4 regions of the Mesorhizobium sp. M0195 genome follow, and region 1 is predicted to be linked to each of the others. Evidence: predicted binding sites of a transcription regulator. Region 1 holds the regulator's gene; each other region holds the start of a gene.
What was found. The regulator PhoB, encoded in region 1, activates phosphate uptake and scavenging genes when phosphate is short. The targets are predictions, from matches to a motif close to TGTCATNNANCTGTCAT.
Positions count from the first base shown of each region.

Region 2: a site for PhoB is predicted at 3,990-4,006, ahead of NKJ12_RS29320 (RNA degradosome polyphosphate kinase). Genes of this name have one in related genera too.
Region 3: a site for PhoB is predicted at 3,306-3,322, ahead of NKJ12_RS08960 (ceramide glucosyltransferase). Genes of this name have one in related genera too.
Region 4: a site for PhoB is predicted at 4,216-4,232, ahead of olsB (l-ornithine N(alpha)-acyltransferase). Genes of this name have one in related genera too.

Region 1 is NZ_JAMYSV010000009.1:54,182-60,204, forward strand. Features, by position in the region: gene pstA (phosphate ABC transporter permease PstA) at 1-177, shown strand, start outside; gene pstB (phosphate ABC transporter ATP-binding protein PstB) at 174-977, shown strand; gene phoU (phosphate signaling complex protein PhoU) at 1,010-1,717, shown strand; gene phoB (phosphate regulon transcriptional regulator PhoB) at 1,734-2,423, shown strand; gene NKJ12_RS18690 (ROK family protein) at 2,433-3,677, opposite strand; gene xylF (D-xylose ABC transporter substrate-binding protein) at 3,963-5,003, shown strand; gene NKJ12_RS18700 (sugar ABC transporter permease) at 5,148-6,023, shown strand, end outside.
Region 2 is NZ_JAMYSV010000030.1:11,040-17,062, forward strand. Features, by position in the region: gene NKJ12_RS29290 (multicopper oxidase domain-containing protein) at 1-323, shown strand, start outside; partial or broken gene NKJ12_RS29295 (cation diffusion facilitator family transporter) at 418-1,371, opposite strand; gene NKJ12_RS29300 (metal-sensing transcriptional repressor) at 1,377-1,640, opposite strand; gene NKJ12_RS29305 (TIGR02117 family protein) at 1,745-2,416, shown strand; gene NKJ12_RS29310 (FAD-dependent monooxygenase) at 2,432-3,664, opposite strand; gene NKJ12_RS29315 (zinc-finger domain-containing protein) at 3,684-3,929, opposite strand; gene NKJ12_RS29320 (RNA degradosome polyphosphate kinase) at 4,079-6,023, shown strand, end outside.
Region 3 is NZ_JAMYSV010000003.1:148,309-154,331, forward strand. Features, by position in the region: gene NKJ12_RS08950 (2'-deoxycytidine 5'-triphosphate deaminase) at 1-538, opposite strand, end outside; SAM riboswitch at 674-751, shown strand; gene NKJ12_RS08955 (O-succinylhomoserine sulfhydrylase) at 821-2,011, shown strand; gene NKJ12_RS08960 (ceramide glucosyltransferase) at 2,047-3,201, opposite strand; gene apaG (Co2+/Mg2+ efflux facilitator ApaG/CorD) at 3,430-3,822, shown strand; gene NKJ12_RS08970 (Hsp33 family molecular chaperone) at 3,829-4,839, opposite strand; gene argF (ornithine carbamoyltransferase) at 5,002-5,913, opposite strand; gene NKJ12_RS08980 (aspartate aminotransferase family protein) at 5,928-6,023, opposite strand, start outside.
Region 4 is NZ_JAMYSV010000004.1:116,571-122,593, forward strand. Features, by position in the region: gene NKJ12_RS11040 (DUF934 domain-containing protein) at 1-70, shown strand, start outside; gene NKJ12_RS11045 (DJ-1/PfpI family protein) at 197-817, shown strand; gene NKJ12_RS11050 (fatty acid desaturase) at 945-1,967, opposite strand; gene NKJ12_RS11055 (hypothetical protein) at 2,093-2,293, opposite strand; gene grpE (nucleotide exchange factor GrpE) at 2,534-3,169, shown strand; gene olsB (l-ornithine N(alpha)-acyltransferase) at 3,277-4,152, opposite strand; gene NKJ12_RS11070 (hybrid sensor histidine kinase/response regulator) at 4,302-6,023, opposite strand, start outside.

The sequences.
Region 1 (6,023 bases):
AGCAGCAATATCAACGCGCCGATGGCCAGCCTGCCGGTGACCATCTTCCAGTTCGCTCTCAGCCCTTACGAGGAATGGCAGCAACTGGCGTGGACCGGCGCACTCATAATCACCCTGACGGTTCTGGGCTTGAGCATCCTCGCCCGCAGCCTTACCGGACGCAGAGAGGACAGATGACACAGATGTTGTCCCCAGACATGACGATGACCGAAACGGTCACCGAGAAGACGAAGATCGAGGTCAAGAACCTCAACTTCTACTACGGCCAGAGCAAGGCGCTGAAGGACATCAGCCTGTCGCTGCCCGAGCGCAGCGTCACGGCCTTCATCGGCCCTTCGGGTTGCGGGAAATCGACGCTGCTGCGCGTCTTCAACCGCATCTACGAGCTCTACCCGAAACAGACCGCCGAGGGCCAGGTGCTGCTTGACGGCAAGAACATTCTCGACCGGTCGCAGGATCTCAACCTCCTCAGGACAAAGATCGGCATGGTGTTCCAGAAGCCGACGCCGTTCCCGATGTCGATCTACGAGAACATAGCCTTCGGCGTCAGGCTCTACGAGAATCTCGGCAAGTCCGAGATGGACGGCCGCGTCGAGCAAGCGTTGAAGCGGGCGGCGCTGTGGAGCGAGGTCAAGGACAAGCTGAACGCCAGCGGCTTGAGCCTGTCCGGCGGCCAGCAGCAGCGGCTCTGCATTGCCCGCACCGTGGCAGTGAAGCCGGAAGTCATTCTGCTCGACGAACCGGCTTCGGCCCTCGACCCGCTGTCGACGGCCAAGATCGAGGAACTGATCGACGAGCTGCAAGCCGACTACACGATCGTCATCGTCACCCACAACATGCAGCAGGCGGCGCGCGTGTCGCGCCAGACCGCCTTCATGTATCTGGGTGAACTGGTCGAGTTCGACCGGACCGAGAAGATATTCACGTCGCCCCGCGAGAAGCGCACGCAGGACTACATCACCGGCCGCTTCGGCTGAGCCGTTCCGATCATGCATATGAGGACAGGACCATGGGCGAACACACAGTCGCTTCTTTCGACGAGGATCTCGAGCAGATCAGCAAGCTGATCCGCGACATGGCCGACCTCGCCGGTTCGATGGTCGGCGGGGCGACCAAGGCCCTGTTGAATTCCGACAACGTGCTGGCGCAACGCGTCGTCTCCGACGACGCCATCATGGACGCGCGTCAACGCGAACTGGACGACCGCGCCATCACCCTGATCGCCAAGCGCCAGCCAATGGCTCACGATCTGCGCCATGTCGTCGGAGCGATCCGCATGGCCGGCGACCTCGAACGCATCGGCGACCTTGCCAAGAATATCGCCAAGCGTGTGAGCGCGGTCGGCCTCAGCGTCACGCCGCGCGACCTATCGCATTCCATCGATGCGATGGCGCAGCTGGTGCTCATCCAGGTGCAGGGCGTCATCGAGGAGTATGCTGCAGGCGATGCGGCCGCGTTGGCCAAGCTGCGCGCCGCCGACGAGCGTATCGACGTCAAATACACGTCCGTGTTCCGCGAGCTGTTGACCTACATGATGGAAGATCCGCGCAACATCACCGCTTGCACGCATCTGCTGTTCTGCGCCAAGAATCTCGAGCGGATCGGCGACCATGTCACCAACATCGCCGAGAATGCGTATTATGTGCTGACCGGCGAGCAATTGCCCGTCAATCGTCCGAAGCAGGACGAAACAACAATGTCCGCGCCGGTGACATGATGGGGGTGCCCAGCCGATGATCGCACCACGCATAATGGTGGTGGAGGACGAGGAGCCGTTGGGCGTGCTGCTCCGCTACAATCTCGAATCCGAAGGCTACCAGGTCGAGGTGGTGACACGCGGCGACGAAGCCGAGATCCGTTTGCAGGAGAATGTGCCCGACCTTCTGGTGCTCGACTGGATGATACCGGCGGTTTCCGGCATCGAGCTCTGCCGCCGGTTGCGCGTGCGCCCCGAAACCGAGCGGCTGCCGATCATCATGCTGACCGCGCGCGGCGAGGAGAGCGACCGGGTGCGCGGTCTTTCGACCGGCGCCGACGACTATCTTGTCAAACCGTTTTCGACACCGGAATTCATGGCCAGGGTCAAGGCGCTGCTGCGGCGCGCCAAGCCGGAAGTGCTGTCCAGCGTGCTGAAGGTCGGCGACATCGTGCTCGATCGCGAATCGCACAGGGTCTATCGCAAGAAGAGCGAGATCCGGCTCGGGCCGACCGAATTCCGGTTGCTCGAGTTCATGATGCGGCATCCGGGCCGCGTCTTCTCGCGTAGCCAGTTGCTCGATAATGTCTGGGGCGAGACGATCTATATCGACGAACGCACCGTCGACGTGCATGTCGGGCGGCTGCGCAAAGCCGTCAATAACGGCCGCATGCCGGATGTCATCCGCACCATCCGCGGTGCCGGCTATGCGATCAGGGAAGATTGACCCGCCTGGTCAGGCGACGTTCTTTCTGACGCCGGGCCTCATTTGCGCGCCCGGCGCGAAAATCTCCTGGTCGACGAAGCTTAACGCCCGCATCGCGCAGCCTTCGCGGATCAGCGGCAATTCGTTCGGCTCGGTATCGAAGGAGATCGAGCCCGAGTGCTGGCCGCCGGCGGTCTGGGCGATGGCCTTGCGCAAGGCCGGCTCGATCAGATCGAAGGCGGCGGCACTGGCGCCGACCATCGCGACCGGTGCCGGATCGATCAGCGCGAACAGCGAGCCGAGACCGAAACCCAGCGCTTCGCCGGCCTTGCGGTAGGCCTCGCGTTCCGGCCCATCCTTCTCGCGCGCGCGGGCGGCCAGCGCGCGCATGTCGGCGTCGCCGACGTCGGCGACCGGTTCGCTGTCTTCGCTCATCTGCCTGGCGTTGCGCCAGATGGCATAGTTGCCGGCATAGGCTTCGATGCAGCCGCGCCGCCCGCAACGGCAGAGCGCGCCGCCCGGACGATGGATCATGTGGCCAAATTCGCCGCCCGAGGAATGCGTCCCGGTGAACAGTTCGCCCTTCAGCACAAGCCCCATACCGATGCCATGCGAAAGCAGGATGGCGATGAAGTCGTCGCGATAGCGATCCGGATTGCGCCAGCGCAAAGCCACCGCCATCATATTGCAGTCGTTCTCCACCGTGGCCGGGATGCCGAATTCGTCCTCCAGCATGTCGGCAAAGGCGATGTCGGTCTGCGGCGTGATCGGCGACCACAGCATGGCGCGTGCAGGGGAGTCGGTAATGCCCTGAATCGCCAGGGCGATGCGGGCGACACTGCGGACGTCAAGGTCTGGGTCCTCAAGCCGGCGCCGGACGATGGCCATGCATTCGCGGATCAGCTCGTCGCGCGGCATGGTCAGCGTGTCCAGCCGGCGCTGTTCCTCGGCGACCACCTGTCCCGCATAGTCGATAATGGCGGCCGACAGGAAATTCAGCGACAACACCACAGTCAGCACCGCCGCCGCTTCCGGGTTGAGGGCGAGGCCGACCTGTGGACGACCGCGTTTCAACGAAACGGGCTCACTTGCCTTGCTCTCGGCGAGGATGCCTTCCCGTATCAGGTCGGAGGAGATCGCCGATATGGTTGAATGACTGAGGCCGGTGGTGGCTGCGATCTCCGTACGCGATGGCTGGCCGGCCCGGCGCACCGCCGAGATCACCATCGCCCGGTTGCGCCGGCGCAAATCGTCATGGCGGATTCCGACCGACATCGTTTTGCTTTCCTCCCGGTTGCCGCGGCCGCTCATGAACCGGAAGCCCTCGGTAATGTCCGACAAATAGTGTCGGATGCGGCAAATAGTGTCAGATGCAGGTGGCGCTGTCATCGTTTATTCCGACGCTCGAAAAAACTCGCACAGTCATCAAAATCCATCAGAATCGATGTTGACAGCAGCCGGAGATCGGGCCAGTATTTTTTCGAGGCTCGAAAAAATTAGAGCTTCTAAGCTGGTCTTTGAGCCAATTGGTCACGCCGTACGCGGCGCAGGGAGGATATGATGAAGAAATTCACGACCGCCATTCTGGCGGGTGTCGCCATGACGCTGGCGCTGGCGTCGGTGGCGCAGGCGAAAGACAAGGTCATCGGCGTTTCCTGGTCGAACTTCCAGGAAGAGCGCTGGAAGACCGACGAGGCCGCAATGAAGGCGGCCATCGAGGCCGCCGGCGACAAGTATATTTCCGCCGACGCACAGTCCAACCCCGGCAAGCAGCTCACCGACGTCGAGAGCCTGATCTCGCAGGGTGCCAATGCGCTGATCATCCTGGCACAGGATGCCTCGGCCATCGGGCCGGCCGTGCAGAAGGCACTGGACGAAGGCATCCCCGTCGTCGGCTATGACCGGCTGATCGAGAACAAGGACGTGTTCTATCTGACCTTCGACAACAAGGAAGTCGGCCGCATGCAGGCCCGCGAAGTCTTCAAGGTGAAGCCGGAAGGCAACTACGTCTTCATCAAGGGTTCGGGTTCCGATCCGAATGCCGATTTCCTGTTTGCCGGTTCGATGGAGGTGCTGAAGGAGGCCATCGACAGCGGCAAGATCAAGAATGTCGGCGAGGCCTATACGGACGGCTGGCTGCCGGCCAACGCTCAGAAGAATATGGAACAGTTCCTGACCGCCAACGACAACAAGGTCGATGCCGTGGTCGCGGCCAATGACGGCACCGCCGGTGGCGTCGTCGCCGCGCTGACAGCACAAGGGTTGGCCGGATCGGTTCCGGTCTCGGGCCAGGACGGCGACCACGCCGCGCTGAACCGCATCGCGCTTGGCACACAGACCGTGTCGGTGTGGAAGGACGCGCGCGAGCTCGGCAAGAACGCCGCCGAGATCGCCTCGCAGCTTGCCGACGGCAAGCAGATGACCGACATTGCCGGCGTGAAGGATTTCACCACGCCCGGCGGCAACACGGTCAAGTCGCTGTTCCTGACTCCGGTCGCCATCACCAAGGATAACCTCAACGTCGTCATCGACGCCGGCTGGATCAAGAAAGAAGAGGTCTGCGCCGGCGTGGCGGCTGGCACTGTTGCGGTCTGCAACTGATCCGTCGTTTCCAAGCGTAGAGAACGCCGCGGCTGTAATGCCGCGGCGTTTTTTTCAAAAAGAATTGTTTTTCCGCTTCCGGCGGATAATTTCTAGGCTGCTTCCGGCATCCGCGGCAGACGGCAACCCGGCGGGAGAAACATGATGACCGACACGACTTCCAACACGCCGGTCGACAGCACGGCGGACCGGGCGCGGGAATCCGAGCTCGGCATCGTTGCCCGGTTTCTCAAGGCAACCGAGATCGACACCCGCATGCTCGGCATGGTCGGCGCGCTGTTGGTCATCTGGATCGGGCTGCATGTCGTTTCCAGCGTACGGCTCGGCGTCAATCCGTTCGACTTCGACAGCCGGACCTTCCTGACGCCACGCAATCTCTGGAACCTCTCGGTGCAGACTTCCGCCGTGGCCATAATGGCCGCCGGAATGGTGCTGGTTATCGTCATGCGCAATATCGACCTGTCGGTCGGTTCCGCCGAAGGCCTGATCGGCGTGGTCATGGGCTTTGCGCAGGTGCATTTCTTGGTGCGAATGATCGGTCTGCAACTCGGCAACCCCTGGATCTGGATCCTGGCGCTGGCCATTGGCCTGGCGCTCGGTCTTCTTATCGGAGCGTTCCAGGGATATATCATCGCTTATCTCGAGGTGCCGGCCTTCATCGTGACGCTGGGCGGCCTTCTGGTCTGGCGGGGTGCCGCATGGTGGGTCGCCAGCGGTCAGACGATTGCGCCGCTTGATGCCACGTTCCAGCTGATGGGCGGTGGGCCGGCGGGTTCGATCGGCGCGCGATGGAGCTGGATCGTCGGAATTATCGCGTGCCTGGCGGTTGTGTTCATGCTGCTCAACGGGCGGGTGCAGCGCAAGCGGTTCCGCTTTCCGTTGCGCCCGATCTGGGCCGAGACGTTCCTCGGTGTCCTCACCTGCGCTGTGATCATGGGGGCCATATGGCTCGCCAATTCCTATCCTTGGCCGGTCGGCATCGTGAACAGATACGCGGCGGCCAACAATATAACGGTTCCC
Region 2 (6,023 bases), on a different contig from region 1:
CCTCGACCGAGACGATCAAAATGAAGGTTGGCGAGACGCTCAAGGTGCGGCTCATCGGCACCAACAACGGCTTCATCCATCCGATGCATATCCATGGCGGACCGTTCGAGGTCGTTGCCCGCGACGGCGAAACGATCCCTGCCCCCGGTCGTTTCCTTGCCGATACGGTCAATGTCGGGCCGGGTCAGCGCTACGACGTGATCTGGAAGGCGCAGCGTCCGGGCAAATGGCTGATCCATTGCCACATCCCGCATCACACCACGAACAACAATGTCGAGGAGAAGGGCGGCGGCGGGCTGATGGTCGTCATCGATGTCACCTGACCGTAGCCGTCTAAAAGGGACCTTCAGTGCTCGTGGCCGTGGTTTTCGTCATGCACGTCTCGTGAGGGTGAGGATGGTCGTTCTCTCCACGTTCGGTTGAAAACCGCACATTCGCCGTAGCCAAGGCCGGCATATGCTGGGACAGTTCGTCCTTCAGCGCCGCCGCGATGTTATTCGCTTCCGACAGCGGCAGGGTTTCGTCTGCGGCAATTGCGATGTCGGCGTGCAATCTATGACCGATCCAGCGCGCCTTGGCATCGACAATGCGTGCGCCCGGAACGTGCTCGGCGGCATGTCGGATTTCATCCATCACACCGGGTTCGATTCCATCCAGCACGCGGGTCAGCACCGAGCGGGCCGATTGCCAGACGATACCGAAGATCGCAATCGTGATCAGCAGGCCGACAATCGGGTCGGCCAAGGAAAAGCCAAGCCAGACGCCGGTGGCTCCGATGACCACGGCAAGGCTGGTAAGTCCGTCGGTGCGGGCGTGATAGCCGTCGGCAATCAGTGCCGCGCTGTTGATTTCGCGGCCGACGCGGATACGGAACACGGCAACCGCCTCGTTGCCGAGGAAGCCGACAATGCCCGCCGCCGCCAGCCAGCCCAGGTGCGTCACCGCTTGTGGATTGATCAGCCTGTCGATGGCTTGGTAGGCGGCGACTACAGCGCTGAACAGGATGATGAGCACGATGATGATGCCGGCCAGATCCTCGACCCGGCCCAAGCCATAGGTGAAGGTCCGCGACGGCTTGCGCCGCGCCAGCACGAACGCAATCCATAGCGGGATCGCCGTGGTCGCATCGCCGATGTTATGGATCGTATCGGCCAGCAATGCCACGCTCCCCGACAGCACAACCACGACCATCTGCAATGCTGCGGTGATCGCCAGGATCACGAACGACCATTTGATTGCCCAGATGCCCCGATCGGTGGTGGCAATTGTCGCATCGATGACGCCATGGCTGTGGCCGTGCGGACCGTGATCGCCGTGATGATGTGCGGCGTGCGAGCCGAACCCGAGCCATTCCAGAATGCGGGCTACGATGGCATTCATAGATATTTCGCCAGCTGCTTGAGTTCCGCCAGCGAGTTGCCGCCGGTTTCGACGCTGTCCGTCAGGCAATGCTCGATGTGATCATTGATCAGCTCGCGCTTGGCGCTGCTGATGGCCCGTTCGACGGCATGAAGCTGCTGCGCCAGATCAACGCAAGGGCGATGCGCCTCGATCATCGCCAGCACCGCCGCGAGGTGGCCTTGCGCGCGCTTCAGGCGCTTTATGATGGAAGGATGCGAAGCGTGGAGGTGATCTGACATGCCTCTGCATATCCTCCCCGGGAGGATACGCGTCAAGCGCTAAGTCAGCTGTGCAATTTCCGGAGAGGCTTCACCTTGAACATTGCTTGGCCTATGCCTTCCCCATGAAGAAGCTTGCTCGTTTTCTCGACCTGCTGGTCGTTGCAGCAGTCCTTGCGGTGGCGCTGGGCACGCTGCTGCCGCGCCCGCTCTGGCCGGCGGCCGCTGCCGATCCGATCGGCGCAAGCCACCGCATCGTGGTGCTGAAAAATCCGATCCACACCGACATCGCCATCCCGGTCGACGACGATGTGCGCCGGCGCTTCCACTTCCTGGTCGATGCCGGCATTCCGGCCGACATGGCGGAGGTCCGCTACATCGTCTTCGGCTGGGGCGGCCGCGCCTTCTATCTCGAGACGCCGACCTGGTCGGAACTGAAGGCAGTGCCGGTGATGAAGGCGCTGACCGTCGATGCCTCGGTGATGCATGTCGACATTTCAGGCGAAATCGCCGAGCCGCATCCCGACGTCGCCGGCTTCGACGTAAGTGAGGAACGCTTTGCGGCGCTGCTCGATTTCATTGCAGCGAGTTTTCAGCAGGGACCGAACGGGGCCATGCCGATCGAGGATGCGGCCTACTCCCGTTTCGATCGTTTCTTCGAAGCCAATGGCCATTTCAACGCGCTGGTCGGCTGCAACACCTGGGCGGCGGCGGCACTGCGCACCGCCGGCCTGCGCACCGGCTGGTGGAACCCGCTGCCGGCCTCGCTTAGCCTGTCGATGCGGCTTTACAATTGACAAGGCTCCGATGACTTAGGACCGCCGAGCGTCCGCCCGCCAGCCATAGAGCCAGTCCAGATCAGCGGCGAGTTTTTCGGGTGAGCGCATCGCCAGGAACAGGTTGCGGGCCATCGCCACCGGCCCGGCCGCATGCCAGGCGAGGCGGTTGAGGGCGCCGCGGCGGGCGACCTGGGATACGCGCGGCCGCCGCGCCTGTTCCCAGGCGACAAGCGCGCTGCTGAGGTCGGCAGGCGAGCTGGCAACGAAACCGGCAAGGGTTACCGTGTCTTCGATCGCCATCGCCGCTCCCTGTGCGGCAAACGGCGTCATCGCATGCGCCGCATCGCCAATCAGCGCTATGCCCTCCGGCGTCGTCCACCGCCGCTGCTCGACGGTATGGATCGGCCATGCCGTCCATGGCGCGGCCTCGCTCGCCAGACGGACCAGCGCCGGCGCGGTACCGCGCATGGCGTTGGCGAGGATGGCGGGGTCGGCATGCCCCGACCAGTTCTCGGCGATGCGCTCGCCCTTGGTGAAGGCCGCGAGGTTGAAGACCGCGCCACGGCTGACCGGATAGGCGACCATATGGAAGCCTGGATAGAGGAATGCGGTAACGCAATCGGGCGCTCCGATCACCCTGAAGGCTTGTCCGGCGAGGCTGTCCGCGGCCACCGTTGCGCGCCAGGCAAGCTCGCCCGAGAAGCGGCTTCTCCGGAAATCGGCCGCCTTGCGGGCGAGCGTTTCTCGCACCGACGACCAGACGCCATCGGCTCCGACCAGCAACGATCCTTCGGCTTCGATGGTCGTGCCGGCAATCTCGACTGTTGCGGTGATGCCATTCGGTCCGGTTGCGACGCCGCCGACGCGGGCACCAGTGACAAGCTCGACCTCGGAGCGCTCGGCTATCCGCGCCATCAGCGCTGACTGCAGGTCGGCGCGGTGGGCGACGAGATAGGGTGCTCCCCAGCGCGTTTCAGCCGCCTGGCCAAGCGGTACGCGCGCCAGCTCGCGCAGCGTGACGGCATCCTTCAGCACGACCGCCTCCGGCCGCACCGCCGTCGGCAGCAGCCGATCGAGTAGGCCGAATTGTCGAAGGATGCATGTCGCGTTGGGTGAAAGCTGGATGCCGGCACCGGCAGCCTCGAGGTGCTGCGCCTGTTCGAACAGTTTTGTCCGATAGCCGCGCTCGGCGAAGGCCAGTGCCACGGTCAGTCCGGCGACGCCCGCCCCGGCGATGACCACCTGCCGGGACTGCGTTTCTCGCATCAGGCTTGTCGCGGAAGAATCAGGCGGCCTGGTCGATATAGAGGCAGCCCGGCGGCTGCGTTTCCAATGCCTTCAGCTTGGGCGAATAGCGATAGAGCGTCGAGCAATAGGGGCAGACTTTTTCATTGTCGTCGCCCATATCGAGAAATACATGCGGGTGGTCGAAAGGCGGATTGGCGCCGGTGCACATGAATTCCTTGACGCCGATGTCGATTGCCGGATAGCCCGCATCGTTCTGGAAATGGGGAATGGAACCGCCTGCCATCGTCGTCTCCTGATCTTGTCGATTGCATCTGGATCATAACCCATCTCTTTGCAAGATCGATGAAATGAAACTGTCGCAAAAGCCTGTCAGAGGATAAGTTAAGCCGGTTAAGGCTGTGGTCGTCGAACGGTGTGGGAAGAGCGGAAACCATGAACGAACTGAAGCCGGTGCAGAGCGAATTCATCACCGTCGAGGCCGCGAGCCACGAAGGCGGCAATCCCGACCGCTTCGTCAATCGCGAGTTTTCCTGGCTGCAATTCAACCGGCGCGTGCTCGAGGAATCGCTGAACGCAAATCATCCGCTGCTCGAGCGCGTGCGCTTTCTGTCGATATCGGCCGCCAACCTCGACGAGTTCTTCATGGTCCGCGTCGCCGGTCTTGCCGGCCAGGTGCGCGAGGGCATCGTGCTGAAGAGCCCGGATGGGCGCACTCCCGAGCAGCAGCTCGAACAATTGCTGCGCGAGGTCGAGCGCCTGCAGGAGGACCAGCAGAACAGCCTTTCGGCGCTGATGCTGCTGCTCGACAGACAAGGCATCGAAAGCATCACCCGCGATGCGCTGACCAAGGACGAGAAGACCTGGCTCGAGGACCATTTCCAGGAGCAGGTATTTCCGGTCCTGACCCCGCTGTCGATCGACCCGGCGCATCCGTTTCCGTTCATTCCCAATCTCGGTTTCTCGATGGCGCTGCAATTGCGCCATCGCAAGAACGGCGAGGAAATGAGCGCGCTTCTGCGCCTGCCTGTGGCGCTGAGGCGCTTCATCCGTTTGCCGGATCGCAAGCATCATGTCCGCTTCATTCCACTCGAAGAGGCGGTCAGTCTCTATATCGGCAAGCTGTTCCCCGGCTATGAGGTCAAGGGCTCCGGCACGTTCCGCATCATCCGCGACAGCGATATCGAGGTCGAGGAAGAATCAGAGGATCTGGTGCGGCTGTTCGAGACGGCGCTGAAGCGGCGACGCCGCGGCTCGGTCATCCGCATCGAGTTCGACAGGTCGATGCCGGCCGAATTGCGCGATTTCGTCGCCGGCGAGCTCGGCGTCTCGGCCAGCCGGATCAGCGTGCTCACCGGTCCGCTGGCGCTCAGCCAGATCTCGGAGATCGTCGCCGTCGCCCGCGACGATCTGAAGTTCACGCCTTACAATCCGCGCTTTCCCGAGCGCATCCGCGAGCATGGCGGCGACTGTTTTGCCGCGATCCGCGAGAAGGACATCATCGTCCACCACCCTTACGAATCCTTCGACGTGGTGGTGCAGTTTCTGCGCCAGGCAATGGCCGACCCGGAAGTGGTGGCGATCAAGCAGACGCTCTACCGCACCTCCAACGACAGCCCGATCGTACGGGCTTTGGTCGATGCGGCGGAAGCCGGCAAGTCGGTGACGGCGCTGGTCGAGCTCAAGGCGCGCTTCGACGAGGAGGCCAACATCCGCTGGGCGCGCGACCTCGAGCGCGCCGGCGTCCAGGTCGTCTTTGGCTTTCTCGAACTGAAGACCCACGCAAAGATGTCGCTGGTCGTGCGGCGCGAGGACGGCAGGCTGCGCAATTACGTGCATCTCGGCACCGGCAACTACCACCCGGTCACCGCCCGCATCTACACCGATCTGTCCTTCTTCACCACCGACCCGACAATCGCGCGCGATGTCGCCCAGTTGTTCAACTTTATCACCGGCTATGCCGAGCCGGCCGAGCAGATGCGGCTGGCCATCTCGCCGTTCACGCTGCGCGACCGCATCCTCCAGCACATTTCGGATGAGATCAGCCACGCGCTGGAGGGCAGACCGGCCCGCATCTGGATGAAGATGAACGCCTTGGTCGACCCGATCGTCATCGATGCGCTCTACGATGCCAGCCGCGCCGGCGTCGAGATCGATCTCGTCGTGCGCGGCATCTGCTGTCTGAGACCGCAGGTGCCCGGCCTATCGGAGAACATCAGGGTGAAGTCGATCGTCGGCCGCTTCCTCGAGCACAGCCGCATCTATTGCTTCGGCAACGGCCACGGCCTGCCCTCGGACGGGGCGATCGTCTACATCTCCTCGGCCGATCTGATGCCGCGCAATCTCGACCGCCGCGTCGAGACCATGGTGCCGATCACCA
Region 3 (6,023 bases), on a different contig from region 1:
CGCGGTGCAACTCGTGCAGCTCGCTTTCCGACAAGAGCGCATTGCCGGTGCGGAACCTGATCTGCGACAGCCGCGAGCCGGTCCGCACGATGATCGGGAAAGTGCGCGGGCTGACCTCCAGATAGAGCGGGCCTTCATAGCCGGCGGCGATCTTGTCGAACTCGTGGCCACGGTCGGTCATTACCCGGGTGAAGATATCGAGCCGTCCAGTCGAGCTTTTCGGGTTGGCGGAGGCGGAAATATGGGCGGGCAGCGCCAGGCTTTCGAGCAGCGGCACGATGTAGACGCAGCCGGTTTCCAGCACCGCACCTTCGGCGAGGTTGATCTCGTGCAGCTTCAGCCGGTTGAGCTTGTCGACAACCCTGTGGTCCGGGCCGGGCAAGAAGGAAGCACGCACTCGCCATGCCTTGTCGCCGAGCCTGAGGTCAAGGCTGGCCGGCTGGATCTGATCGGCATCGAGCATGCGCGGCGACTTCAGCGCGCCCGTCTGGAACAGCGCGGAAATATCCTGATCGGGAAGAATGCCTGTCTGCCGCAAGGGTCTGGCTCCGTTCGAACGCCGGGCGAGGTCTTGTTCTGTCGCAGGTCCGACCGTGGACGCCTTTGGCACCTGCTTGGTACAATCCTCTTAATCATGCCGGCAATTGACGCAAGCGTGGCGCGGGTCTAAAGCTCGTTATCCCGTGGTGATTTGGCCGGTCGGCTTGCAGCCACGTTAAACAAGTCGCTAAAGGACCGTCGGCCGCAAGGCCATATGGACCGGTTGCGACTTTCGCGGCCGGTTTTTTGTTGTTTGGACCAATTTTGGTGTTTGGATGGAATGATGACCAAGAAGCGCGACTGGAAGCCTCAGACCGCACTCGTGCATGCCGGGACGCTGCGTTCCGGCTTCGGCGAGACCTCCGAGGCGATGTATCTCACCCAAGGCTATATCTACGAGACGGCGCAAGCGGCGGAGGCCCGCTTCAAGGGCGAGGAGCCGGGCTTCATCTATTCGCGCTATGCCAATCCGACGGTCGACATGTTTGAGAAACGCATGTGCGCGCTGGAAGGAGCCGAGGACGCGCGCGCCACGGCATCCGGCATGGCGGCGGTGACGGCAGCACTGCTGTGTAGCGCCAAGGCGGGCGACCATATCGTAGCGGCCCGCGCGCTGTTCGGCTCCTGCCGCTGGGTGATCGAGACGCTGGCGCCGAAATACGGCATTGAGGCAACGCTGGTCGACGGCACCGACATCGCCAATTGGGAAAAGGCGGTCAAGCCAAACACCAAACTGTTTTTCCTGGAAAGCCCTACCAATCCAACGCTGGAGGTAGTCGACATTGCCGCCGTGGCGGCACTTGCCAATTCGATCGGCGCCAGGCTGATCGTCGATAATGTCTTCGCTACGCCCTTGCAGCAGAAACCCCTGCAGCTCGGCGCCCACATCGTCGTCTATTCGGCCACGAAGCATATTGACGGCCAGGGGCGTTGTCTTGGCGGCATCGTTCTGTCGGACAAGAAATGGATCGACGAGAATCTGCATGACTATTTCCGCCACACCGGCCCCAGCCTCTCGCCCTTCAATGCCTGGACGCTGCTGAAAGGCCTGGAGACGCTGCCGCTACGCGTACGCCAGCAGACGGAAAGTGCCGGCCGCATCGCGGATTTCCTGGCCGAGCGCCCGCAAATCGCCCGCGTCATCTATCCCGGCCGCGCCGACCACCCGCAAGCGGCCGTGGTCAAGAAGCAGATGTCGGGCGGCTCGACGCTGATTTGCTTTGATGTGAAGGGCGGCAAGCAGGCGGCCTTTGCCTTCCAGAACACACTCGACGTCGTGCTGATTTCCAACAATCTCGGCGACGCCAAGAGCCTGATCACCCATCCGGCGACGACCACACACAAGAACTTGACTGATGAAGCCCGCGCCGAGCTCGGCATCGGACCGGGAACGCTCAGGCTGTCAGTCGGCCTTGAGGACGCCGACGACCTGCTCGAAGACATCGAGCAGGCACTGAGAGTTGCCGGATAAGGGCTGGCCGAACAGAGGCAGCGGGGACGTGCCGATCAGGCGCCGGACGGGGTCTCTTCCAGCTCCGCGACAGTCTTCGTCTGGATAGTCATCACGTTGCCGCGCCAGTCGATGGCGCCGCTCAGCCATCCGCGCGCCCAAATGACGGGAAGCATCAGGTCTCGTGCCATCATCGCCGGGATCGTGCGCGGCGACAGGTGCCATCCCTTGGCCGAGGCCAAGGCGCATTCCGGCAGGTAGGCCGCGACCAGCACGGCGACGGCGGTTGCCGGCAGGCTGACGCCGGCGTCAGCCGCGGCGATCAGTGCAAGCACCAGCGGCGGTGCCGCTCCGATCAGGATTTCGGGGGCAAAGAACAGTGCAAAGGTGACGCGGCGCAGCCGCGCCCAGCGCGCCTGCCGCGACCAGATCTCGCCAAGCGTGCGCCGGCCGAGCGGCTGTTCGAAGGGAGAGGCGACAAGATTGACCCGTAGTCCGAGCCCATTGACCAGCTTGGTCGCGGCGGCGTCCTCGGCGATCTCGGCGGCAAGCGCGCGGATGCCGCCATTGGCATCGAGCATTGGCTTGTTCCACAACATGCTCTTACCCTGGGCGAAGCCGAGGCCGAGCGCCTCTCCAGCGTACTGCCAGCGTGCCTGCAGCGTGTTGAGAAAGGCGCATTCGACCTCCCCCCAGAAGCCGTCCGGCCGCGAGCCGATTGGCGTCGAGCAGACGAGGCCGGTGTCATGCCGCCACGCCGCCATCAGGTGCTGGACGTAGTCGCTCGGCATAAGCACATTGGAATCGGCAAGGATGACCCAGCGATAACGCGCCGCCTCCCAACCCTTCACGCAATTGTTGAGTTTTGGATTGCCGCTGATGCGGTCGTCACCGACCAGAAGGCGGGCGCGAATAGCTGGAAAGCGCGCCATTGCGGCGGTGATCGGCTTGACCACCGGGTCGTCGGCATGGGCGACACAGAAGATGAGTTCGTAGCGCGGCCAGTCGAGTGAGAAGGCGCGCTCCAGCGTCTCTTCGGCAAACGGCTCGACGCCGCGCGCCGGGATGACGATCGATACCGGCGGCGCGTTGGCCGCGGGCGGTGCAATACTGGCTGGTCGCTTCAGCTTCTGCGAAGCTAACAGGATGCTGGCGAGATTTGAAAGAAGGAGGGCTATGGAAAGGAGGGCGGCTGCGAATGTCGGTTCCATCGAGATCTGGTCGCTCCAGAAATGCCGGCCGCATGACAGCCGTTTTCAACAATTCGACAGAACGCTGAGTCGTCCGGCACAAGCCTGCACACCATCATTGTCATGTGTCACTCAAATGACATTGTTTTTCGGCACCTGCGCTTGAGATCGGGCAAGAAGATGCTGCGCATCGTTGACCAAACTGCGCTGAGCATCGAAAGTTCCATCTACATTGCTTTGGAGCAGTTTATGTACAGCGCCGTCACCCGCAACATCGAAGTGCAGGTCAGGCCGTTCTATCTGGAGGATCACTCCGATCCGCCGCAAAACCGCTATGTCTGGGGCTACCAGGTGACCATCGACAATCAGTCGGATGAGTTCGTGCAGCTTCTGTCACGCTACTGGCACATTACCGACGGTACCGGCAAAGTCGAGGAAGTGCGCGGCCCCGGGGTCGTCGGCGAGCAACCCGGACTCAACCCCGGCGACAGCTATCAGTATACGTCCGGATGCCCGCTCTCGACCCCGTCCGGCATCATGGTCGGGCACTACACAATGCGCAACAAGCGGGGCGAGACGTTCGACGTCGCCATCCCCGCCTTCTCGCTCGATTTGCCGGGCACGCGGCGCACCGTCAATTGAGGGCCGTCATCCAGCCGCTGCAAACTCCGCCGGGTCGAAGTCATATTGCTTCGAGCAGAATTCGCAGGCGACGTGAATGCTGCCATCCTCGGTGCTGTCCCTGATCTCCTCGGCGGAAAAGCCTTCGAGAATGCCGCGGATCTTCTCCCTCGAGCATGAGCACTGGTCGGCGACCGGCACGCCGCCGAACACGCGGACGCCATGCTCGTGGAAAAGCCGGTAAAGCAGCCGTTCGGCGCCGATCGTCGGATCGATCAGCTCGGTCGGTTCAATAGTACCAAGCAGCGCCAGCAGCTCCTGCCAGGAATTGTCGGTCGGGTCATGGATTTCCTCACGCGGATCGCCGTCGCCACCGGGAAGGTCGGGTACGCGCATACGCTCCGCCGACTGCGGCAGGAATTGTGCCAGCAGGCCACCGGCCCGCCATTGCTCGCGGGCACCGCCGACGCCGGGCGTCAGAAGCTTGGCAACCGAAAGGCGGAGGTCGGTCGGAATCTGCTCCGACTGGCGGAAATAGGTGCGTGCGGCATCTTCAAGTGTGAAACCGTCGAGCTGGACGATGCCCTGGTAGCGTTGCGTGTGAGCGCCCTGGTCGATGGTCAGCGCCAGGACGCCGCTGCCGAGCAGCGTCTGCGGTGACGTCTCGCCGGCCGAAGTCAAAGCCTGCAGCCGGCCGGCATCGAAGCGGGCATAAGCGCGCAGCGCGTGCGGCGTGGAGAAATCGGCGACCAGCATGTCCACCGGCCCGTCGGTGCGGGTCTGCAGAATGAACTTGCCCTCGAATTTCAGCGAAGTTCCGAGCAGTACCGTCAGCACACAGGCTTCGGCCAGGAGCCGGGCGACCGGCTCGGGATAGTCGTGGCGGCTGAGAATGGCGTCGAGCATCGGCCCGAGCTGGACGGTGCGGCCGCGCACGTCGAGCGGGCCGACCTCGAACGGCACGACATGATCGTCGCCGGCGTAGCCGAATTCGCCGAGCTTGGGTTTATGTTCAGCCAATTGATGAGTTTCCAACATGACAAAGCTCCGGGGCGCGGCGATGCCGCCCTCCGGGGCGCATGCGACGAGACGCGCTCGATTTGCGTGATGCGCCTGAGATAGGCACCACCCACTCCCGGATCAAGGCGGCCCGGATCAAGGCGGCGCAGATCAGGCCGGCCCGGATCATCGCGGCCCGTATCAAGCGCCCAGGCACCAGGCCAGGACCGCCTTCTGGGCATGGAGCCGGTTCTCGGCCTCATCGAACACCACAGAATGCGGTCCGTCGATGACCTCGTCGGTAACCTCCTCACCGCGATGTGCCGGCAGACAGTGCATGAACAGCGCGTCCGGCTTGGCTTTCGCCATCAGTGCCGCATTGACCTGATAGGGCAGGAAGACATTGTGGCCGCGGGCACGGTGCTCCTGGCCCATTGACACCCAGCAGTCGGTGACGATGCAGTCGGCCTCGTGAACGGCCTCCTCGGGCGAGCGGGTGAATTTCAGCTTGCCGCCATTGGCTTTCGACCAGTCGACATGCTTCTGAGCCGGTTCGCTGCCCTCGGGCACGGCGACGTTCAGCTTGAAATGGAACCGCGCAGATGCCTCCAGGAGCGAATGCAGCACGTTGTTGCCGTCGCCGGTCCAGGCGATCGTCTTGCCGGCCACCGGACCGCGGTGCTCTTCGAAGGTCATGATGTCGGCCATCAGCTGGCAGGGATGGGTCTCGTCGGTCAGCCCGTTGATGACGGGGACCGTAGCGTTTTCCGTCAGTTCCAGCAGCCGGTCATGCGAGGTGGTGCGGATCATGATGGCATCGACATAGCGCGACAGCACCTTGGCCGTGTCGGCAATGGTCTCCGAGCGGCCAAGCTGCATCTCGGTGCCGGTCAGCATGATCGTCTCGCCACCCAACTGCCGCATGCCGACGTCGAACGATACGCGCGTGCGCGTCGACGGCTTGTCGAAGATCATCGCCAGCACCTTGCCTTCGAGCGGCTTGCTGCGTTCTCCGGCCTTGAGCCTTGCCTTTCGCACAGCTGCGTCGTCGAGCATGAAGCGCAGATCGCCTTCGGAAACGGCAGAAAGATCGGTAAAATGGCGAAGGGACATCAGGAATTCCAGGATTACTTCGCAGCGGCAGCGACGATGGCATCCGCCAGGCTCTTGGCGCCGGCACGAATGCGCTCGAGCGCCTCGTGGATCTCGGCGTCGGTGACGGT
Region 4 (6,023 bases), on a different contig from region 1:
CTATCAGCCGGCGGTGAAGCCGGAGCCCAAAGGCCCGAAATATTCCTGGCGGCGGGTGCGCCCCGGCTGATCTGCTCCAGAGGGCCAGAAGCCTGTCTGGTCGGACCACATTCCCGATTCAGCCTTTTTGCGCCTCTCCGCCTTAGGATAGGCCCATTGTTTCGTGATCCGAATAAATGTGGCCACAAGGGAGGATATGGCTGGCAAGAAGATATTGATGCTCGTTGGCGAGTTCAGCGAGGAGTACGAGATTTTCGTCTTTGAACAGGCCATGCATGCGGTCGGCCACACCGTCCATGTCGTTTGCCCCGACAAGAAGGCGGGCGATATCCTGAAGACCTCGCTGCACGACTTCGAGGGCCACCAGACCTATACGGAAAAGCTCGGCCACGACTACATCCTCAACAAGACGTTTTCCGAGGTCAATCCCGCCGACTACGATGCCGTCCACGCGGCGGGCGGGCGCGGGCCGGAATATATCCGCATCGACAAACGCGTGCAGGCGCTGGTGCGGCATTTCCATGAGACGGGAAAGCCGATCTTCACCATCTGCCACGGCGTGCAGATCCTGATCGCAGTCGACGGCGTGGTGCGCGGCCGCGAAGTCGCGGCACTGCAATATTGCGAGCCGGAAGTCACGCTGGCCGGCGGCATCTATATCGATGTTGCGCCGACCGGCGCCCATGTCGACGGCAATCTGGTGTCGGCCAAGGGCTGGCCGGGCCTTGCCGCGTTCATGCGCGAATGCCTGAAAGTGCTGGCCACCGAGATCCGCCAAGGCGAGATCCTGATGCGCGACCAACGCCAGGCGGCTTAAGCTCGGAATTTGGAGCCTGCCGCACCCCTAACGCATGTCGCGCAAAAGTGTGTTCAGCGGTTTTGCGATAAAGAGCGCGTCGCATGAGGCTGGTCGAGCGCGACGCGCCTTAGGTGCGGCGGTGCGCCTACACGGCCATCCGCGCTTCGCGGAACGATACCAGCTTGCTGCGGGTCTCGTCCCACAGCGCCAGCTTGACGCAGCGCAGGCTGTCGAGGAGCGTGACGCGGCCGATCTCACGCAATTCCGGATAGTCCCTCAGCACTTCCGGAAGCCGGTAGCACGGCACCTTGGCCGAAAGGTGGTGCACGTGGTGGACGCCGATATTGCCGGTGATCCAGTTCAGCACCGGCGGCAGGTCGTAATAGGACGAACCGTGCAGGGCAGCGTGCTGGAATTCCCACTCTGAGTCCTTTGTCCACTCCGTCTCCTCGAACTGATGCTGGACATAGAACAGCCAGATGCCGGCCGATCCGGCGAGGATGACGATCGGCAGATGCACGACCAGAAACGCGCCGGGGCCAACGAACCAGATAAGCAGCGCGGCGATGACGGCGATGGCGAGGTTGGTCGACATCGACGACACCCAGGGGGTGAAACCGCCCCGCATCATGCCCAAGGGCAGTCTCTGCTCGAACATGAAAATCCATATCGGGCCAAGGCCGAACATCACCAGCGGATGGCGATAGAGGCGATAGGCGAGCCGGCCTCGCCACGACAGTTGCCGGTATTCAGCGACGGTCAGTGTCTTGATGTCGCCGGTGCCGCGCTCGTCGAGATTGCCTGCGCTGGCGTGATGGGTTGCGTGGGCGCGGCGCCAGCAATCGTAGGGCGTCAGCGTTAGCACGCCAAGCACACGGCCGATCCAGTCGTCGGCATAGCGATTGGCAAAGAAGGAGCCGTGACCGCAATCGTGCTGGATCATGAAGATCCGCACCAGAAAGCCGGCGGCCGGAAGGATGAGGACCAGACCCCACCAATGGCCATAGGCATAGGCGGCCGAGGACAATGCCCACAGCGTGGCGAAAGGGATGAGGGTGATGGCGAGTTCGACGGCGCTGCGACGCCTGTCGGGCTTTTTATAGCGCGACAGGATTTTCAACCAGGCGCGCTTGCTGTTTGCCACAGCTTCGGGGGAAATCATGTTCATCATGAAACATAGGCGGAGCAGGGCGCTGCCGCAAGACGGAGATCACGCAAAGTTACTGCGGGTAAATGTCGCGCGATGCGACGAATCCCGGCCACAGTCGCCGGGCGCGTCGCCGGCAACGGCGCCTACCGACGGCGCCCGCCTGCGACCATGTTGGTTTCGATGCCATCCAGGCGGTCGAGCAATTTCTTCAGGCGGTCGGGAATATCCGTCTCCGTGCGGAATGCCGGCAGGGTGCGCAGGAAGCGCTTGGTGGTCTCATTGCCGAGCTGGCGCCGGATATCGACGGCGAGCGCGTCGTGCTTTTCGCCATTGGTGCGGGACATCTTCCAAAATCCTGTGTCGGCTTCGAAACTCTTCCACAGGAGGAATGGTTCCCGCATTGTAGTAGCCTGGCAAGCAAAGCCGTCGGATACGGTAAAGTTTGAATTAAAATCGAAAAGTCTCCGCTGTTCGCCCTCAAGCCGTGGCCAGCGGCTGCAGTATCGCTTGCCCCTTGATTTTTGGCCGCCAAACCTCGATATCGGGCGCAAATCCACACCATTCGAAAATGACGGGAAACGGCGATGAGCGACCAGGCAAAAGACGAACGCGCGCCCGATGAAGCCGAGAAGACCGAGGCTGCCGCGGAGCCAAGGGAAGGCGGCGTCGACAGCGACTATGAAGCGCTTGTGCGGCTTCTGAAGGAAAACGAAGAGCTGAAGGATCGCGCGCTGCGCGTCGCGGCCGACATGGAGAATTTGCGCCGCCGCACCGCCCGCGACGTGCACGATGCGCGCGCCTATGCGGTTGCCAACTTTGCCCGCGACATGCTTTCGGTGTCAGACAATCTGCGCCGCGCTCTGGATGCCATCCCGGAGGAGGCCAAGGCTTCGGACGATGCCGGTTTCAAGGCGCTGATCGACGGCGTCGAGATCACCGAGCGCGCCATGCTGTCGGCGCTTGAACGTCACGGCGTGAAGAAGCTTGAGCCCGAGGGCGAGAAATTCGATCCGAATTTCCACCAGGCGATGTTCGAGGTGCCCAATCCCGACGTACCGGCCAACACAGTCGTGCAGGTCGTGCAGCCCGGCTATTCGATCGGCGAGCGTGTGCTGCGGCCGGCCATGGTCGGCGTCGCCAAGGGCGGCCCCAAGCATGTGGCGAGCGAAGCGCCGGTGGAGCCGGGGCCGGTGAATGAGCAAGCTGAGAAGGATGCGTAAGTTAGGAGAGTAGGGGAATAGGCAGTACGGGAGTAGGGAATACCGCTACGTCGGGTAAAATAGAGCAGAGCACTTGCCTACTCCGGCCGTTGCCTTCTCTCCCCTACTCAGGCCGCAAACCGCTGCGCTTCTCCGCCATAATAATTGACGTAGCGGGCACCGATCTCCTTGACCGGCATCACCACGAACACGTCGACGGTCGAGAATTCACGGTCGATGACGCAGCCGTCGCCGATGCGCGCGCCGACGCGCAGATAGCCCTTGACCAGCGGCGGCATCGCGGCGATCGCCGCCTTGGTGTTGACGGCCTCGATCGGCATCAGGTCCATGGAACAATAGCGCCCGGCGACGGCGCGCACGTCCCAGGATGAATTCGTCCGGCAGTGGTGGGCAAGATAGGTCAACGCCTCGGCATGTGCCGCCGGCACGGTGCCGTGGAACGACGCGCAGCCGGTCATCACGCCGATGCCGTAATGGTTGATATAGGCCCAGATGCCTTGCCACAGCGCCTCGATGGTGCGCTTCGAGCGGTATTCCGGCAGAACGCAGGAGCGGCCGAGCTCGAGGAACCGCTGGCCGGGATGCCGCGCGATCAGCTTGGTCAGCTCGAATTCGCCTTCGGAATAGAAGCCGCCGGCCGCTGCGGCAATCTCCTGCCGCAGCAGGCGGTAGGTGCCGACGATGCGGCGATGCTCGGGGCCGGAAAGCGAAGTATCGAACACAAGCAGATGATCGCAGAGGGGATCGAAGCGATCGGCATCGCGGCGGTCCTGCATCTGGAACAGGTCCTTCCTGGCACCAAGCTCGTCGTAGAACACCCGGTAGCGCACTTCCTGCGCGGCAGCGATCTCGGCCTCGTTGCGGGCGAGCCGCACTTCGAGATTGCCGATGCGGCCGAGCGATGCGCCTTTTATGACGGCATCGGCGTTCCGGCCGACGAGCAAAGGCCCGCTGGCGTTCGGCCGAGCATCACATTCCGGCATGACTGTATGCACGAGTGATTCTCCTTCGAGCCATCCCTCTTGGCACGGGGATACGGTGTAGGTGCAACAGGATTGTGACAGTACCGTGATACGGCTCTGCGGGCAATACTTCGTCGGCTGGGTAATCTATCAACCGTCTATGTTGTGCCTCAGGCGGCCACTTGCCCCTCGACGGCATGAACCAGGGCATCGGGGTCGAGCGGCTTGGTGACGAAGCCGCTGGCACCGTGAGCGAGCACGGCGTGGCGGGTCTTTTCCTGGCTGTCGGCCGACAGCACCATGATCGGCACCGGCGGCACCGCGGTCTCCTCCTCATGGCGGCGGATGGCGGCGATGGCGTCCAGGCCGTCCATGACAGGCATGTGCAAGTCCATCAGCACCACGTCGTAGCGGTGCTTGTGGCCGGTGCTGATGACCGCCTCGACCGCGGCCTTGCCGTTGCCGACCACTTTCACGCGATGCCCGGCCTTCAGCAGCGTGGCGCGGGCCAGCATGGCATTGATGTCGTTGTCCTCGGCGATCAGCACCGACAGGCCCTGCTGGCGGGCGCCAATGGCATGCCCCGCCTGCGCGCCGCGCCTTTGCAGTTGCGGCTCGGCGATGACCGGCGCGTGGCTGGTCAAAAGCACGCGCAGCAGTGTCTCGCCGCGCACCGGCCTCGCCAGGAAGGTGGCGTAACCATTGGCACGGAATTCGCCAAGCATGCCGCGGTCGGTCGGCGCGATCAGCGTCACTGCCTCGCACTCGGCAAATCCGCTCTGGCGCAGGCGCCTGAGCAGCCTGCCGTCGCTTTGCTCCATGGCAGCATCGATCAGCAGCACGTCACAGCCCTCGGCGAAAGCGGTGGCCTGGGCGGCGGCGGTGGCCAGATCGACCGTGCCGCCATTGGCGCGAATGGTGCGGGCGATGGCTTCGGCCTCGACCGGGTTCTTCGACACGATCACCGCATGCCGGCCCGACAGCGGGTTCTCGCGGATCTGCGGCGCCTCGACGGCGGAAATAGCGGGAATCTCGAAGACGAATTCAGATCCCTGACCAAGGCGGCTCGACACAGAGATGGTGCCGCCCATGGCGGTCACCAGGCGCTTGGAAATGGCAAGACCGAGGCCGGCACCGCCATGCGCACGGGTCGAGGTGCCGTCAGCCTGTTCAAAGTCCTCGAAGATACGCTCCATGTCCTCCTCGCGCAGACCGGGGCCGGTGTCGGTGATGGTGAAGCGGATGCGGTCGGTGATTTCGGTGCGGACGCGGGCGATGCTTGCCAGGACGCCGCCGCTGTCGGTGAACTTGACGGCGTTGCCGATGAGGTTGAGCAGCACCTGCCTGACCCTGCCGGGGTCGGCGGTGATCAGCTGCGGCACGTCGGGTTCGACATGACAGCCGAGGCCGATATCCTTGGCAAAAGCCCGCGCCGCCAAAAGCTCGACGACATTGTCGGCGATCTCACGCACCGACATCGGCTGCGGTTCGGGATCGAAGCGGCCGGCCTCGATCTTGGAGTAGTCGAGCAGGTCCTCGATTAGCGCCAGCAGCGCGCTGGCCGAGGTCGAGATGGCGCCGACATAGGTCCGCTGCTCGGGCGAAAGGCTGGTGTCGGCGAGAAGCCGGGCCATGCCCATGATGCCGTTCATCGGCGTGCGGATCTCGTGGCTGACGGTAGCGAGGAAACGCGATTTGGCCTGGCTCGCATATTCGGCCCGCTCGCGGGCGGTGATCAGCGAGGATTCGGCGCGCTTGCGGGCGGTGATGTCGCGGGCGATGGCGCGATGCGAAACGGCGCCGCTGTCCTTGTCGCGCACCGACAGCTCGATCCAAGAGAACCAGCGTGGACCGTCCGGCGTGCGAATGGCGACGTCGGTGGAACTCAGGCA